DNA from 3 places in the Mucilaginibacter sp. 21P genome. Region 3 is predicted to be linked to each of the others. Evidence: riboswitches for the same ligand, from Rfam matches in the RefSeq annotation. Region 3 holds a riboswitch; each other region holds the start of a gene.
What was found. A riboswitch is a leader RNA that binds a small molecule or an ion and turns the genes downstream of it on or off. The one in region 3 is predicted to bind S-adenosylmethionine.

Region 1: it holds a riboswitch for S-adenosylmethionine, as region 3 does, so the genes downstream of both, INP83_RS10345 (cysteine desulfurase family protein) here and INP83_RS19875 (peroxiredoxin) in region 3, are expected to answer to the same signal.
Region 2: it holds a riboswitch for S-adenosylmethionine, as region 3 does, so the genes downstream of both, INP83_RS10365 (SusC/RagA family TonB-linked outer membrane protein) here and INP83_RS19875 (peroxiredoxin) in region 3, are expected to answer to the same signal.

Annotation. Positions count from the first base shown of each region.
Region 1 is NZ_CP063061.1:2,258,043-2,263,405, forward strand. Features, by position in the region: gene katG (catalase/peroxidase HPI) at 1-1,337, opposite strand, end outside; gene INP83_RS10345 (cysteine desulfurase family protein) at 1,642-2,772, opposite strand; SAM riboswitch class I at 2,842-2,951, opposite strand; tRNA gene INP83_RS10350 (tRNA-Cys) at 3,297-3,367, shown strand; tRNA gene INP83_RS10355 (tRNA-Cys) at 3,383-3,454, shown strand; gene INP83_RS10360 (SusD/RagB family nutrient-binding outer membrane lipoprotein) at 3,658-5,112, opposite strand; gene INP83_RS10365 (SusC/RagA family TonB-linked outer membrane protein) at 5,117-5,363, opposite strand, start outside.
Region 2 is NZ_CP063061.1:2,264,019-2,269,381, reverse strand. Features, by position in the region: gene INP83_RS10380 (S41 family peptidase) at 1-127, opposite strand, end outside; gene INP83_RS10375 (hypothetical protein) at 591-1,010, shown strand; gene INP83_RS10370 (aspartate kinase) at 1,014-2,387, opposite strand; SAM riboswitch class I at 2,604-2,715, shown strand; gene INP83_RS10365 (SusC/RagA family TonB-linked outer membrane protein) at 3,008-5,363, shown strand, end outside.
Region 3 is NZ_CP063061.1:4,459,955-4,465,317, forward strand. Features, by position in the region: gene INP83_RS19860 (class I SAM-dependent methyltransferase) at 1-64, shown strand, start outside; gene INP83_RS19865 (DUF5996 family protein) at 66-995, opposite strand; tRNA gene INP83_RS19870 (tRNA-Cys) at 1,420-1,490, opposite strand; gene INP83_RS19875 (peroxiredoxin) at 1,508-2,143, opposite strand; SAM riboswitch class I at 2,286-2,398, opposite strand; gene INP83_RS19880 (cellulase family glycosylhydrolase) at 2,694-3,764, opposite strand; gene INP83_RS19885 (PAS domain-containing sensor histidine kinase) at 4,191-5,363, shown strand, end outside.

The sequences.
Region 1 (5,363 bases), 2.2 Mb from region 3:
GCACCTAAATATAAAGCGCGAGGGCCCATATCGCGGTGTGTTAATTTAAACCATGCTCGCGAAAAAGCATCAGCAAAAGCATCAGGGTTTTCCAGGAAATGTCTTGAGATCTTCTCGTATGCCGGATCTAACCTTAAAGAAAGGTCGGTTGTAAGCATGGTAGGGCGATGCTTTTTGTTTGGATCGTAAGCATCAGGTATGATATGCTGGTCGGTTTTAGCTACCCATTGGTGCGCCCCGCCCGGGCTTTTGGTTAATTCCCATTCAAAACCAAAAAGGTTTTCAAAATAGTTGTTGCTCCATTGCGTAGGTGTGGTGGTCCAGGTTACTTCTAAACCACTGGTGATGGTATCTGCCCCTTTACCTGAGCCAAATTTGTTGCTCCAGCCAAAACCCTGTTCAGCAAGGTCAGCAGCTTCAGGCTCTTTATCAACATTATCTGATGATGCAGCACCGTGGGTTTTGCCAAAAGTGTGGCCACCTGCAATAAGGGCAACGGTTTCTTCATCATTCATTGCCATGCGGCCAAACGTTTCGCGGATATCCCGCGCAGCCATAATTGGATCGGGGTTACCGTCCGGTCCTTCAGGGTTTACATAAATCAAACCCATATGCGCCGCACCAAGTGGTTCTTCCAGTTTACGGTCATGCGTATTGCCGTCGGCATTTTCGTCAGATGATACAACCCCATGTGCTGCCACACCCGGTTGGCCATCTGCATAGCGTTTATCATTACCCAGCCAGGTAGTTTCGGCTCCCCAAAAAACAGACTCATCTGCTTCCCAAACATCTGCACGGCCACCGGCAAAACCAAATGTTTTGAAACCCATCGACTCCAAAGCCACGTTGCCTGTGAGGATCATCAGATCCGCCCATGATATTTTTCGACCATATTTTTGCTTGATAGGCCAAAGTAACCTGCGGGCTTTGTCGAGGCTAACGTTATCAGGCCAGCTATTTAAAGGTGCAAAACGTTGCATACCCGCACCGGCACCGCCACGGCCATCGGTTACGCGGTAAGTACCGGCGCTGTGCCATGCCATACGTATGAATAAGCCGCCGTAATGACCAAAATCTGCAGGCCACCAGTCTTGCGAATCGGTCATCAACGCGTGCAGGTCTTGTTTAATGGCTTCCAGGTCTAATGATTTAAACTCTTCGGCATAGTTAAACTGCTCATCCATCGGGTTGGTAAGCTGCGAATTTTGGCGTAAAATATTCAGCTTAAGCTGGTTTGGCCACCAATCGCGGTTGCGTGTACCGCCACCTGCGGTGTTATGAGTCAAAGTGCCATTGTGGAAAGGGCATTTGCTGATGTCGTTCGAATTGTTTTCCATGTTAAAATTGATTGGTTAGTATCTGATGATTAACAAATGTGAAGGTAGGAGTTAAACAAACACAATACCAATCGAATTTTTCGATAACGAATAGGGAAAAGTTATATGCAGAGCTGTGAGGGGAGTAGAGTTAGGAGCGTTTGCCGATTGACTCACCCCGACATTGCTGACGCTTGTCGACCCTCTCTTCGCTGTGCGAAAAGAGGGTAAGGATAGTTATCCCTCTGGTGCATGCAGCGGAGAGGGTCCGGCGTGGCGCAGACCGGGTGAGTAAATTTAGGTTTTGAAAATATCAGCAGTTGCTTTATGCCGCTAAAGGCTGCAATAAAGCAGATAATACATTTACCACCCGATTAATCTCTTCAGCGGTGTTGAACCGGCTAAATGAGAAACGTACGGTGTGACGCCCCGGACGAATTTTTAATGCCTGTAATACGTGTGAGGCGGCCCCGGTTGAGCAGGCACTGCCACCGGATACTGCTATGCCTTGTTCGTCCAAACATCGCAGCAGATCGTCCCCGGTATTGGGCAGGCAAACGCTAAGCACCGTGTATAAACTTTTATCTGCGTTGGCAGAATTGCCATTAAAGCTAACGCCGCTGATATTATCTAACAAGCCTGCCACCAACTGGTCTTTTAGTGATTGTATATATAGTTGATGTTGATCCAGATCGGCATAAGCCAGTTGCAGCGCTTTAATAAGGCCTACTATGCCTGCTATGTTTTCTGTACCGGCGCGTAATTTTGCTTCCTGACCGCCGCCGTGCAGCAGTTGGGTTATGGGAGACTCCTTGCGGCAGTATAAAAATCCCACGCCCTTTGGCCCGTGAAATTTATGTGCCGATGCTGCAAGATAATGAACCTTCAGCTTTTGCAGATCATGAACGTAGTGACCTATTGTTTGTACCGTATCGGTATGGAAAAGCGCTTTATATTCTTCGCAAAGTTCGCCAATTGCAGCTATATCATTTAAGTTGCCTATCTCGTTATTTGCATGCATTACCGATACAAAGCTTTTTGGATGCTGTTGTAGCAAGCTTTCCAGATGTACAAGGTCCAATGTCCCCTGAGCATCATGTTCGATGTAGCTTATTTTGATCTTACCTTTTCTCTCAAATTGTTGCAGTGTGTGCAGTACTGCATGGTGTTCAAATTTGGTAGTGATAACGTGCTCAACTTCTGCGCCGTAAATAGCCGAATGGATGGCGGTATTGTCTGCCTCGGTGCCCCCGGATGTGAATATGATCTCCTCCGGACTGGCGTTTAATAATTGCGCAATGGTTTTGCGGCAACTATCCAGCGTAGCTTTAACTTCTCTGCCAAACGCATGATGAGATGAAGCATTGCCAAAGTGCTGCAGGTAAAACGGCGTCATGGCTTCAAATACTTGTTTATCTAATGGAGTTGTTGCGGCGTTATCAAGGTAAATTTTCATATGTTAAATAAATTAATGTCTTTATGAAACTTACCAGTTCACCGGGGCTTGGCAGCAGAACGCTGCTATTGCTTATCTTTCTCCATTAATTACAGGAGCAGGATTTAGCACCTTTTACCAAAGTGGTACAGGTTGCTAAGACGTCAAAGGGCCATTCCCTCGGTCTTTCTGGATAAGTTTTAAAGAACGTTTCGACAGCAAATATACAAATAATATATAAAGTCTATAGTTTTATAGATTTTTTTTGATTTTTCATTTTAGGTGTTTACTTTTGTCCTGTCCGATAAGAAAAACAACATGAGCATCAACGCTAAAATATCTACGTCCGCTGTTAAATCAAGCTTCTCTCAAAGGCTTGGTTATTGTTGTTGTTGATTTCGGCATCTCGTTAAAATCTTTTGATTTTATGATTTTATATAATAGGTCGTTTCGGTCTGTGATTCACACTATTTTTCAAACAATAAATATTTTAAAAACAATCTTCTAAAGCCCCTCTCCAAAGAAAAGGGGTGGGGAGAAGCTAAGGTTAGGTGGCCGAGTGGCGAGGCACGGGTCTGCAACACCTGTTACAGCGGTTCAAATCCGATTCTAACCTCTAAATAAAACAAAAGGCGGGGTGGCCGAGTGGTTAGGCGGGCGTCTGCAAAACGCCATACAACGGTTCGAATCCGTTCTCACGCCTCTTTTAAGTTTCTCATCTCAGGTTTATAATTGGTTACAAAGTGCCCCTGCCCAACAGGGGCCTTTGTTGTTTATGTCTGAACCCGAATTGAAAGAATTTGAGGAATAACAGAATTATAAAAATTCAGCAAATTATTTTAATTCGGGTCCATACAAAAAAAGGCTGCGAAATTTCGCAGCCTTTACAATGAAGTTTTTTAATTATCAATTCACATCGAACCATAATTTGGTAGTTAATGCGTCAGCGCCCTGGCTGGCAACTGCAGCTTTGTAGCTGGTGCCATTAAGCGATTGCTCTGTACCGGGGTAGATAAACCTTAGCGGTATCTTGCCTCCAAGTGTACCGGCAACTGCCGGGGTAAGTTGCGGATAATCCAGGCGTCGCCATTCGGCATAAGCCTCTAATCCCTGGCCAAATAGCGCAATCCATTTTTGTTCGCCTATTGATTTACGATAGTTAGCCGCATCATATGCAACGCTGCTTTGAGCCAGGTAGGTGTTTATATCGGCGGTGCCTATACCGTATTGCGTTAATGATGCGGTTATAGCCTGCCTGTACAAATCGGCAGCGTTGCCGGCAATAAAACCGCGTTGGGCAGCTTCGGCCTGGTCAAATAGTACTTCAGCATAACTGATGATCACTGCCGGTGCGCTTGGCGCTAAAAAGTAGGTGCCCGGTTTTGATGTTTTCGTAAAGCCATAGCTGCTGGCATCACCTACCAAAAGTCCGTTTGGCAAGCCAACATAAGTTTGTGGTGTAGCATCCTTTGTTTTGCTGGCATAAACCGGCAGGCGCGGGTCATTTAATGCAAAAAGCTTATCTACAATTGTTTTGCTGATGCGGTAATCATCCCTGGTATCAAACAAATTGCTGATAGGGTTTTGGTTAGGCGATGCCGCGTAAACCAGTTGTGCGGTTTCGCTGTTACTGCTGATGTAACCGCTGCCATCCGCTTGAATGTCGGCCAGTACCTGCTTTGCTTTTTCAGGCTCGCGGTCTGCAATGCGCAGGGCAATACGTAAACGCAGCGAGTTGGCAAATTTTTTCCATAGCAGTATCTGGTTTGCGCCGCTGCTGGTGCCATAGATGATGTCGCCTGCAATTGCAGGACCTGAAGGGCTAAGGAAGGTTTGAGCCGATTTCAGATCATCGAGGATGGCAAAATACACATCCTTTTGTTTGTCGTAAGCAGGTGTCAGGAATTCGTTAATGCTTGCTGCCTGCGTGTAAGGCACATCGCCATAATTATCAGTTAGCAATTGGAAAGCCCATGATCTTAGTACTAAAGCAACTCCTTTATAATTAGGGTTAGCTTGTGCATCGGCAATTTTTACAAGTGCGTTAAGATTCACAACCCCTCTTGAATAACCTGTACCCCAAAGCTCATTAAAGGATGTACTGGTATAGATATACCTGTCGGGGTCGGTATACTGTATCTTGGCCCAGTTTTGTACCCAAAGCAAGCTGGCGTCCATATTATTGGATGTCCCCCAGTAAGTATCTGCCAAAGCTTTTGTTACGCCTGTTAAGATATAATCCGGCTGACCGGTTTCTGACGCGTTTGGATTTTTGTTGATATCCTCAATCGTTTTTTTGCAGGCTGTTGCCGATAAAAGCAGTGTTCCTGATATGATGGTGGCTAAATATTTAATTTTCATTGTTTTAGAATTTGAGGTTCACGTTAAAACCAAGGTTACGTACAGTAGGCAGCGTAAGGTCTTCTAAACCTTGTGCGTTACCGCTGTTAAATGCTGTTTCAGGATCAATGTTGGGTACCTTTTTGTGTATGATCCAAAGGTTACGGCCAACCAATGATACTGTTGCCGATTGCAGGCCGATGCCTTTAACCCAATTCTGCGGCAGTGTGTATCCAAGCTTTACCTCCCGCAGTTTTACGAATGAAGCGCTG
Region 2 (5,363 bases), 2.2 Mb from region 3:
CACCTTCGGCGGTAAAGATCACTGTGTTTTGATGCAGGGCAGGCGTGCGGTAGTAGCCTTTTTGCTGCCCATAAGACGTTGACACTGCCAGCAGCGCCAACACCGATAATAAGGGTTTAACCAACATTGCTTAGGATTAAGTGCCTAAATATAGTTAAACCACTGAAAATAAACGCACAAGGCGATTCCTAAAAAATGTTAAATTAAGCCAAAAAATAAAAATGCGTTACAACCTTTGATTTTCGAAAATATTTTCCCTGTTTTACAACATGCACTTTCATTTAAATGAACAAACAAACTAAAGGCGTACAAATCTTAAATAATGTGATTAGCATTATTGTGATTGTCATTTGTTCAAAATGGGAGGGCGCCTTGCTATAATTAATTTTAAATAAAATAATTTGCAGCCTCCCACGAAAGTAGGGAGGCTTTTTTTTTGCTATGAAACGAGAAAAGCTTACTCCAAAATTGTTCAGCCTTAGCTGCGAAAACCAAAAAGAAATACTGTCAAAGTTATAGGGTTATTTACCCGGCCGGGCTACGAGATAGTTACCCTTGCACAATCTCAAACCGATGTTGCGGATACCGTTTTGATAACCATTGAAGCAAGGGTACCTGCGCAACAGGTAGATAACATACTACTGAGGATACGTAAAGTGATAGGGGTGATTGATGTTACTATTGCATTTGGTTCGGTCTTGAGATCTGCTATGTACAGGATATCGCTAACTAAAAAAGCGAACGCTGTATGGGATATCATTAATAAACATAATGCACGCGGAATAACGCTTTTAGAAGGTAACCAGTTACTGGTACGTCAGATAGGCAAAGCAGCCGATATACAGCGCTTATTTAACGAATTGGACGGGCCGCAGTTGCTTGCTTTTCATCATTCGCCACTTACAGTAAATCAGCCCATTTCGGTAACTGAACATGAAAATCTATCCGCGGGCATTTTTAACAAAGCCGTACCATCCGCAGCTGAAAGTGCGTATGCCGAGATAGCGTAATATCTACCCTAACGCTTTGTTCAGCGCTATTACAGATGCCTTAAACTGATCGCGCGGTACAACAAACTGGATGTTAACCCGGCCATACGCTAAACCTGCTGCCAGGATGTTTATCTCATCGCGGGCAAGTGCTGCAGTGCTTTTAGCCAGCAAACCTGGCTGATCCATATTGGTACCTAATAAACAAACCATGGAAACCGGCTCGTGCTTAACACGCTCAAATTTTGTTCTCAGATCAGTTATCAGTGCTTCCTTAAAATCGTTTTCCCAAATAACAATGGATATGCTGTTTGCACTGGTTGATTTAAAGGTATAACTAACCTGGTGCGCGGCGAATATCTCCATGATAATTAAGTCGCTGCCTACGTTGCCGGTCATCAAAGGGTCGTAAATATCGATCAGTAATTGCTTATCGGTGCCGGTGATCACCTCTACCCTTTTCAGTTGCGAAACATATTGGCGGGTTATCAGCGTACCGGGATGCGCTGGTTCAAAGGTGTTTTTGATGCGCAGATGGATGCCGGCCATTTCCAATGGCTTAGCAGCCTTTGGGTGTATAGCTTCCATGCCAACATCGGCAAGCTGATCGGCAATATCATAGTTAGTATTACCTACCGGGTGCACGTTATCGATACCAACAATATTAGGGTCGGCAGTTGAAAGGTGATATTCCTTGTGGATAATGGCCTCATCAGGCCTAAGTATGGATGCTATTTTACTGAACGTTACCTCAGAATACCCGCGGTCAAACTCGCGCATAATGCCTTCTGTACCTTTAGCGTAACCGGTTACAATACAAATGCTGTTTGGCAGATCTATTTTAGCAAAGACATCTTTAATACGCTCGTCAATTGTCATGGCGCGAGAATCGTCAAAACCGGCCATATCTACCAACACGGCATTAAGTCCCCTGGTTTTAAGGATAGCAGCCAGCACCATGGCCGAATGCGTTTCGCCAATGGAAGCCAGGATCTCGCGGGCAGCCAATAACACACCCTCATTAAGATAACCGGAAGCCAGCATTGTAGAGGCGCTATCCAGATAAACGATAGCCTTTGCCATGTGCTGATCTATCTGCGCATCAGCCCAGGTAACATCAAGGCCCAGCTCGCCATATACTGCATTTAAGCGCTTAAGTTCCACAGAAACCTCGTTAAGTGCTGTCCGGTAATCCTCTCCTTTTGCAAAACGATGGTAAACACCCGGCGCCTTAGTTTTCTTATTCTCCAGTAAAATATTGGTAACGCCGGAGAACGCCGATACAACAAGGATTCGATTGTATGGCGAATCGCCGTAAAACACAATGTTATCAATTACATCTTTAAGGGCACTCATTGATGTGCCGCCAATTTTTTCAACTGTTAACCGGGTATTCATGCCGCAAATGTATAATATCAAACGGTATTTGGGTACTTAATCTATTTTAATATATGCCCGGCAGTTGCTGTTTGCCAAATACTCTGTCCACCAAAAACTGCCCGTACGTTTCGGTATGGCGGTTTTATGCCATTAAAAAGTCATTTAGAAAAATATCTACAAAATACGTAGACATTATATATTTTTAATCTATATTTGCATCGAAGTTCTTTTTAAGACTTATCCAGAAAGACCGAGGGAATGGCCCTTTGACGTCTTAGCAACCTCTGCCCCTGCGTTGGCGAAAGGTGCTAAATCCTGCTCCTGATAAACAGGAGAAAGATAAGCGAGTGCAATTTATTTGCCGCAATTAACCGGTACTTACCTGGTGAGTTTATAAAAGACAAACAATAAACGTTACCCTACAAACAACTATGAAAACAGCTTTTACGCAAACTGTATCGTTATCCTTAACCCCTTTCGCTTTATGCTGGCGAATGCCTGGCATGTGTTGTTGCTGCTGTTGTTAACCCAGTAACATTAACTCCATTTAATTTATTGCATACTCATTAATGCAGGTAGATTTTACCGGGCAAAGTAGATAGGTATGCCATGTTCAAAACTTTATTTCACAGTAAAAAATGTCAAAAATTTACAAACTCTTACTGGTGGCTTTACTACCGGTAATCATTGTTCAGCACTTATCGGCCCAATCAATTAAGGTAAGCGGCGTGGTAACTGCTAAGGGCGACGGCCAGCCTTTACCGGGTGTAAGTGTAACCGTACAAGGCACAACCAATGGCACCCAAACAGATGTTCAGGGCCGCTTTAGTATCAATGCCAAAGTAAATGATGTGCTACAGGTATCGTACCTGGGCTTCACCACACAGCGCATCACCGTTACGCAAAGTTCCGCCCCGCTGCAGATAGTCTTAGTGGAGGCACCTAACTCACTTAATGAGGTGGTGGTGACCGCACTAAACATCAGCAAGGATAAAAAATCTTTAGGCTACGCGGTTCAGGGACTTAAGTCGAAAGACATATCCGAAGCCAAGGAAACTAACCTGGTGAATGCCCTTGCCGGAAAAATAGCCGGTGTTACCGTTACCAATAGCCAGGGCGATATGGGTTCATCGCGTATCGTTATACGTGGTGAGGTATCTATCTCCGGCAATAACCAACCCCTGTTTGTGGTAGATGGTGTGTTGGTGGATAACACGCAGCAGTTAGGCACAAACGGTTCGCGCGATTTTCCCAACTCACTATCTGATTTCAACTCTGAGGATATCGAATCTATTACCGTTCTGAAAGGCCCTAACGCTGCAGCTTTATACGGTTCGCGTGCGGCTTCAGGCGTTATCCTTATTAAAACTAAAACCGGTAAGGGTGTAAAGGGCATTGGCGTTACCATTAACTCTTACACCAGCTTTGCTACTCTTAAAGTTTTCCCTGACTACCAAAATTCATACGGACAAGGCGCTAACGGCAAATTCAGTTATGTTGATGGCAAGGGTGGCGGCGTTAACGACGGTGTTGACGAAAGCTGGGGACCGCGCTTGGACGGCCGCCTGATACCGCAATTTTACTCCAACGGCACACCGGTGCCTTTTATAGCGCATCCGGATAATGTTCGCAGTTTCTTTAATACCGGCGTTACTTTAAATAACGGTGTAGCCTTCGCGGGCAGCAGCGATAAATTCGATTTCCGAGCATCGTACAACAACCTGCACCAAACCGGTGTAGTACCTAATTCATCATTGGGGCGAAACTCGTTCTCGCTGAACACAACGTTCCGGCCTACCGATAAACTTACCGTTACCACAACCGCTAATTACATCAAAGACGATGCAGGTAACTTACCGGGTACTTACGGCAGGCGTGCAACAAGCACCATGCTCCAGTTTACATGGTTTGGCCGCCAGGTTGATGTAAGCCAGCTTAAAAACTACCGTGATGCCAACGGAAATACGTTTAACTGGAATAACAGCTACTACAGCAATCCATATTTTATCGCTTACGAAAATACCGTTGGACAGTTTAAAAATCATTTTATAGGGAGCGCTGAGGTAAACTACAAGATCATCAAAGGCTTATCTGCCAACCTGCGCACCGGTACCGATTTCTATAACGACAGGCGCAAGATAAAAGTGGCTTACGGCACAAACGGTACCCCATTTGGGTCTTATGAAGAAGATGCTTACTATGTAAACGAGACCAATACCGAAGGCCGCTTACAGTACACCAAAAAGCTGAACAAAGATTTTTCTTTAGACGCTTTTGTGGGTGGTAACATTGGTACTACAACCCGCGAGCAGAACGACCAGATAGCACCGAAACTTGCCATTGCTGGCTTATATACGCTTAGCAACTCGCGCGACCCTCTGGTATCTTCAAATGTTTACGGCAAACTTAAAACATATAGCTACTTCGCTTCGGCGCAGATAGGTTTCAGGGATTATGCCTTTATCAACGTAACCGGCCGTAATGATTGGTCGTCTACCCTGCCTGCTGCTAACCTTTCTTACTTCTACCCGTCTGTTAATGGTAGTTTGGTGCTTTCAGAAGCGCTGGATTTAAAAAGCGATGTTTTAAGCTATTTAAAAGTACGCGGCGGATGGTCAAAAGTTGGTAAAGCAACTGATCCCTACCAGTTAATTAATACTTATGGGTTTCTGGCACCGTTTAATCTGAGTCAGCCCGGCGGTGGTACGGTGGCTAATCCGCAGCAGTTGCTCAACTCAACAGACCTTAATCCGAATTTAAAACCGGAAACTACGACATCTACAGAAGCCGGCGTTGAGGCTGGTTTCCTTAATAATCGCCTGCGACTTGACGTGAGCTTATACAATACCAATAGTGTTAACCAGATACTGGCGGTACTGGTAAGCCCGAGCACCGGCTTTAATTATAAGCTTATCAATGGCGGCAATCTTAACAATAAAGGTATTGAGCTTCAATTGTCTGCAACCCCAATAAAAACCAGTGACTTTAACTGGG
Region 3 (5,363 bases):
GCGAAAGACAGGTAACAAGCAGCAACCTTCGCCAGCTAAAAAGCCGTCAAAAACCCTGTTTTAAATTATTGCTTTAGCCATTGCAGATCGCACTCCAGGTTTTTGTCCCAATTGCCGGTGCGGGCGGCAGCATCGTAAGTTGACTGCAGGAACTGTAACAATGTTGCTTCCGGGTCTGCCGATTGCTGTACAACTTCATAAGTAATCATAAACTCGCCCATCTCGCCGCTATAAAATGCCTGCGGAGGGCTGACTTCCTGCTTGGCAAATTCATCAGGTGTTGGGTAGCAGTAGGAATAAAATACCGGCTGCGGAAAGGCTTCGCTGCCCGGCCAAAAACCGCATGAACTTACCTCGTGCGAATATGCTTCCTGCATTACCTCTACCGGCATATTTGGCGCACCACCGGGATGCTTAGGCGCTTTGCGGCCACTGAAACGGGTCACTGCCAGATCAAAAGCGCCCCAAAAGAAATGTACCGGACTGCACTTGCCCAAAAAACCTGCTCTAAATCTTGTAAACACATTATTGATACTCACCAGTGCCTGCCAAAGGGTATGCATAGCCTCGGGGTTATACAAACATGGTGCAGTATTTTCTGCAAAAGGAATAGCCGTTTGCAACTCGTTTGGTACGGCATAGATCTCCACGTTAACACATACGGCCTTCAGCTTATCCATCAGCGTATGATAAAAATCGGCAATGGTGGCTGCCCCTAACGAGCCTGTACATTTACCACCTGTGCTGGTTGTAATGTGCAGCTGATGGTTCACCAGGTCGAGATCTATCTGAAAAATACCATCCTCGTAAGGGATGCTTCCGGTAGTTAAGCCATTAGCGCTCACATACAAAGTAACCTGCCAGGAGTGGTTTATCCAAGGCGATTTTTTCAAACGTACCTTGCCTATCATCTGCGTCCACATGTGTACGGTGGCAATGGTATCTTTCAGGTAATGAAAATCAAGAACAGGCCAGTTGTGTGTTGATTTGCTCATAATGGTACTACAAGTGAGGGGGAGGAATTGTTGGAGCCTCACCCCAACCCCTCTCCAAAGGAGAGGGGCTTTGTCTTTACCCTCTTTTCGCGCAGCGAAGAGGGGGTCGACAAGCGTAGCGGTGTCGGGGTGAGTTAATTGACGAGTTGACTCACCCCGTCCCTATTGCTATCGGGATGCGCGACCCTTTCTGCTACGCAAAGAGGATGAGGAAATAAGCCATGTCATTGCGAGGAGTCCCGATGGCTATCGGGACGACGTGGCAATCTCCTCGCGTGGCACTAACGCGATGAGATTGCCGCGCTATCGCTCGCAATGACACGGTTCTTTTTTACACGTGTCTTTCTTAAGAAGGATTGGCGTATGCCTAAAAAAGCAATGGGCCTTGCGGCCCAATTACTTTAGTTAGCAGTTTAGTAGTTTGATGCCGCGGGTAGATTCGAACTACCGTGTAAGGTTTTGCAGGCCCTCACCTATCCTCTCGGTCACGCGGCTTAAAATTTTCAGAAGCCTTATTTATTAGGCTGCGGCGTAGTTCTCAGGTAAGGTTTCACCTCTTTGAAACCTTTAGGGAACTTAGCCGGAATATCTTCGGTTTTTATGGCCGGTAACACTACCACATCCTCACCGTCTTTCCAATCGGCCGGGGTAGCAACGCTGTGGTAAGCGGTTAACTGCAACGAATCTATCACCCTTAAGATTTCCTGAAAGTTGCGGCCGGTTGATGCCGGGTAGCTAATGATCAGTTTGATCTTTTTGTCGGGACCGATGATGAACAATGAACGTACGGTAGCCGTTAGCGAAGCATTAGGGTGGATCATATCATAGGCCTCAGAGATCTTACGGTCCTCATCGCCGATAATGGGGAAAGTTACCTCTACGTTCTGCGTTTCGTTAATGTCGTTGATCCAGCCTTTGTGCGATTCAACGTTATCAGTGCTTAAAGCAAGCACCTTTACGTTACGTTTCTCAAATTCGTCTTTTAATGCAGCCGTTTTTCCCAACTCGGTAGTACATACCGGGGTATAATCGGCAGGATGCGAGAAAAGTACCCCCCAGCCATCGCCAAGGTATTCGTAAAGGTCAATTTCGCCTTTTGATGTTTGCGCCTTAAAGTTTGGGGCATCGTCGCCAATTCTTAAACTCATGGTTCTAATTTTTTAAGTTGAATATTTAAACAGCTTTTAAATAAGCCTGCTATTGGTAAAATAGTTTCAATAATATATCCGGAAGTAAGCGATAGATGGGCTGTAACAGTGATATCCTGCGGCAATGCAGGTCGTTTAAATCAGCTTATCTGTCTCAGTACTAATTAGTACAAAGCAGGAATTAGCACCTTTTACCAAGCGGTACAGGTTGCTAAGACTTCGCAGGGCCCTTCCCTCGGTCTTTCTGGATAAGTATATTTAAAGAACGATAACGATACAAAAATAAATAAAAACTACAAATTTGGTAGTCTTTTATTTAAAATATTATAAGTTATTGATAATGAGGGATAAATATTTAAGAATAGCAATACTGACAATTTTTTGTCAGCGTTCACGGTGTTCACAAGTGTTCATGGCGTGAACGTGAACACCTGTAAAAGCCGCTTTAACGACAGTTGATAATGGCAATTTGTCCCATATCAGCTTAAAAACAGAAGGCGATGCGATCAATTGCATCGCCTTCTACCCTAAGACTAACATATAACTAAGCCTATTTGCCGTTCAGTTTTTTGATCAACTCTACCTCTTCAGGCTTGTAAGGAGTACCATCCTTGCGGAAAATATCATGGAACCACTCTTTGGGTTCGCCGCCATTTGGCATTGGGGTGTCCCAGGCATAAATGGTGTTGGTTTTACCGGCTACGAAGCCCCAGTTAAGCGCACCAACATTCTCTTTCTTTAACATGGGCATAACCGTTTCAAAGCGACTGTTGCGCGTGCGGGCCATGTATTCGGTACAGATCAACGGCCTGCCGTGTGTTTTCAGCATCTGGATGGTTTTCAAATGCGAAGGCTCCTCAGTGTAATCGTGGTAAGTGATCACGTCAGAATTTAACGCCTGGTAAGCGTTTAGCTTCTCAAACGACCAATCCCACAAACCAACAGATAGCGGCTGTGAAGGGTTTACCGCTCTTGCCCAGGTAAACACTTTTACCAGCAGGTCCATTGAGGCATCTTTCTTTTTAGAGTTGCCCGGCTCGTTGTAAAGGTCCCAAAGCAATATGCGTTTATCGTTTTTAAAGGCGGTCATTACGTCGGTTACGTAAGCTTTTAGCATAGCTTCCTGGCCAGGCGTACCCAGGCGGTTACCCGGATCCTGCAGCCAACCTGAATTATGTACGCCGGTTTTTGGCGCAGGCTGTTTACCAATTTTTGCATCAGCGTTCCAGCAATCATCAAAAAAAACAAACATGGTTTTAATATGGTGCTTATCTGCAATGGCTAAATAATCGTCTATGCGTTTTTTAAAGCCGGGTTTACCCTGTTGCCAGGCAAGACTGTATAAGAACACACGCATAGTATTAAAGCCTATCCCCTCCGCGTAGCCTAATTCTTTGTCTATGGTTTTAGGATCAAAGCTATCAGCCTGCCACATTTCTAACTGGTTGATAGCCGTGCTGGGTATAAAATCAGCGCCGCTCATCCATTTGTGTTGCGCATACCAGGTGTTTGCTTTAGCCGCCGGCCATACTTTGGCTACCGGAGCGTTTTGTGCAATTGTATTAACAGAAGTGGTGCTGATAAATGCCGCAGCAAGGGCTGTTAACAAAGTAAATCTCATAAGTTTTTAAATTGGTAGCGGTAAACTTATAAAAAAATGTCAATAGTACATATATCATAAGAAAACAGATCTGTTGAATCAGCAATATTTGTGATATTAAAAATATTGATAATCATAAAAGTTGTAAAACACTTAAATTAAGTAGCTTGTCGTCTTAAAATATATAGTATTTTTACACGGTTAATTTTAATAACCAAACAGAAAAGCAAACGTATACACGCGATAGTTTTAGCCGATTGAGTTTCGATTTTGTGAGCATGACGAATTGATCAACCCCTCATAAACCAAGGGTTAATCAATTTTACGAAACAAGAAATTCTTGTTTCCCTGCTCGAAATTTTAAACAACAAATAGTTGTACTTGCGGCTTTGGCATATTATTTACAATAACACGGCGTTACAGAATGAATTTTTGATAATTGCGTGAATGACTTTGACAGACGGACATACTTTTGACGGTGAGAGCCTGTCTTATATAGCACATCTTATAGATAACAAGGACATTGGTATTTGGGAGTACCACAACCAAAGCAAAGAGCTTAAATGGTCTAAGGGTTTTTATAATATGTTGGGTTATTCGCCCGGAGAAATTGAATGTTCAAACAATTATTTCTTCGATCATTTACTTTATTACCAGGATAAAGATGCATTCATCAAAGCCACTTACTCCCCAAAACATGATGGTCCACGCGTAGCTCATATCCGCCTGCTTACCAAAAACCAAGGTTACCAATGGTTTGAAAGTACAACTCATCGCCGCGACACAGGTAATGGTAATGTGATGTATGGCTTTCTCACCAACATCAACGCCATAAAACTTGCGCAGGCAAAAAGCGCCGAAAGCGAATTACAGGCTCTTGAGATAGGCCGTATTGCTAAGATAGGTTTGTGGGAGATAGACAGCCGAAGCATGGAGCTTAAATTTAGCCCGGAGGTATATGACATCTTTGAGCTGAGCAATCATATCAAATTAAGCGTTCCGGAAGCCATTGAATTCTTTTTACCACAATATCGCCCGCTGCTCGAAGATGCAGTTAACCAGGCACTAACACTCTGCAAGCCATATGATATTGAGGTTGAGTTCCGTACAGCTAAAAACAATATTATTTGGGTTAAATGCAGGGCTGTACCCGTATTAGACGAACATGGCCGCTGTATCATTTTACGTGGCACTTTCCAGGATATTGATAACATAAAACGCCGTGGGCTTACGCTGCAATCGTCCATTAACCTGCTTGACGATCAAAATAAACGACTGCAAAACTTTGCCTACATTGTATCGCACAACCTGCGGTCACATGCAGGTAACCTCAAATTTATGGTAGATCTGTTTGAGGAGAGCGACCTTCAGGAAGATCGTACAGAGATCTTTCAGCACATCAAAACCATCAGCCAAAGCCTAAGTTCAACCATGAGCCATTTGGAAGAGATAGTACGGATGCAGGCCGAGGTATCAAAAGGTACCAAGCTGGTTGAATTTCAAAAGATCTACGATAACGTAACACTGGCTTTGCAAAACAATATCGAAGCTTCGCATGCCGAAATACATGTTAATTTTAATGAAGCGCCGGCCATAAACTATGTGCCTGCTTACCTGGAA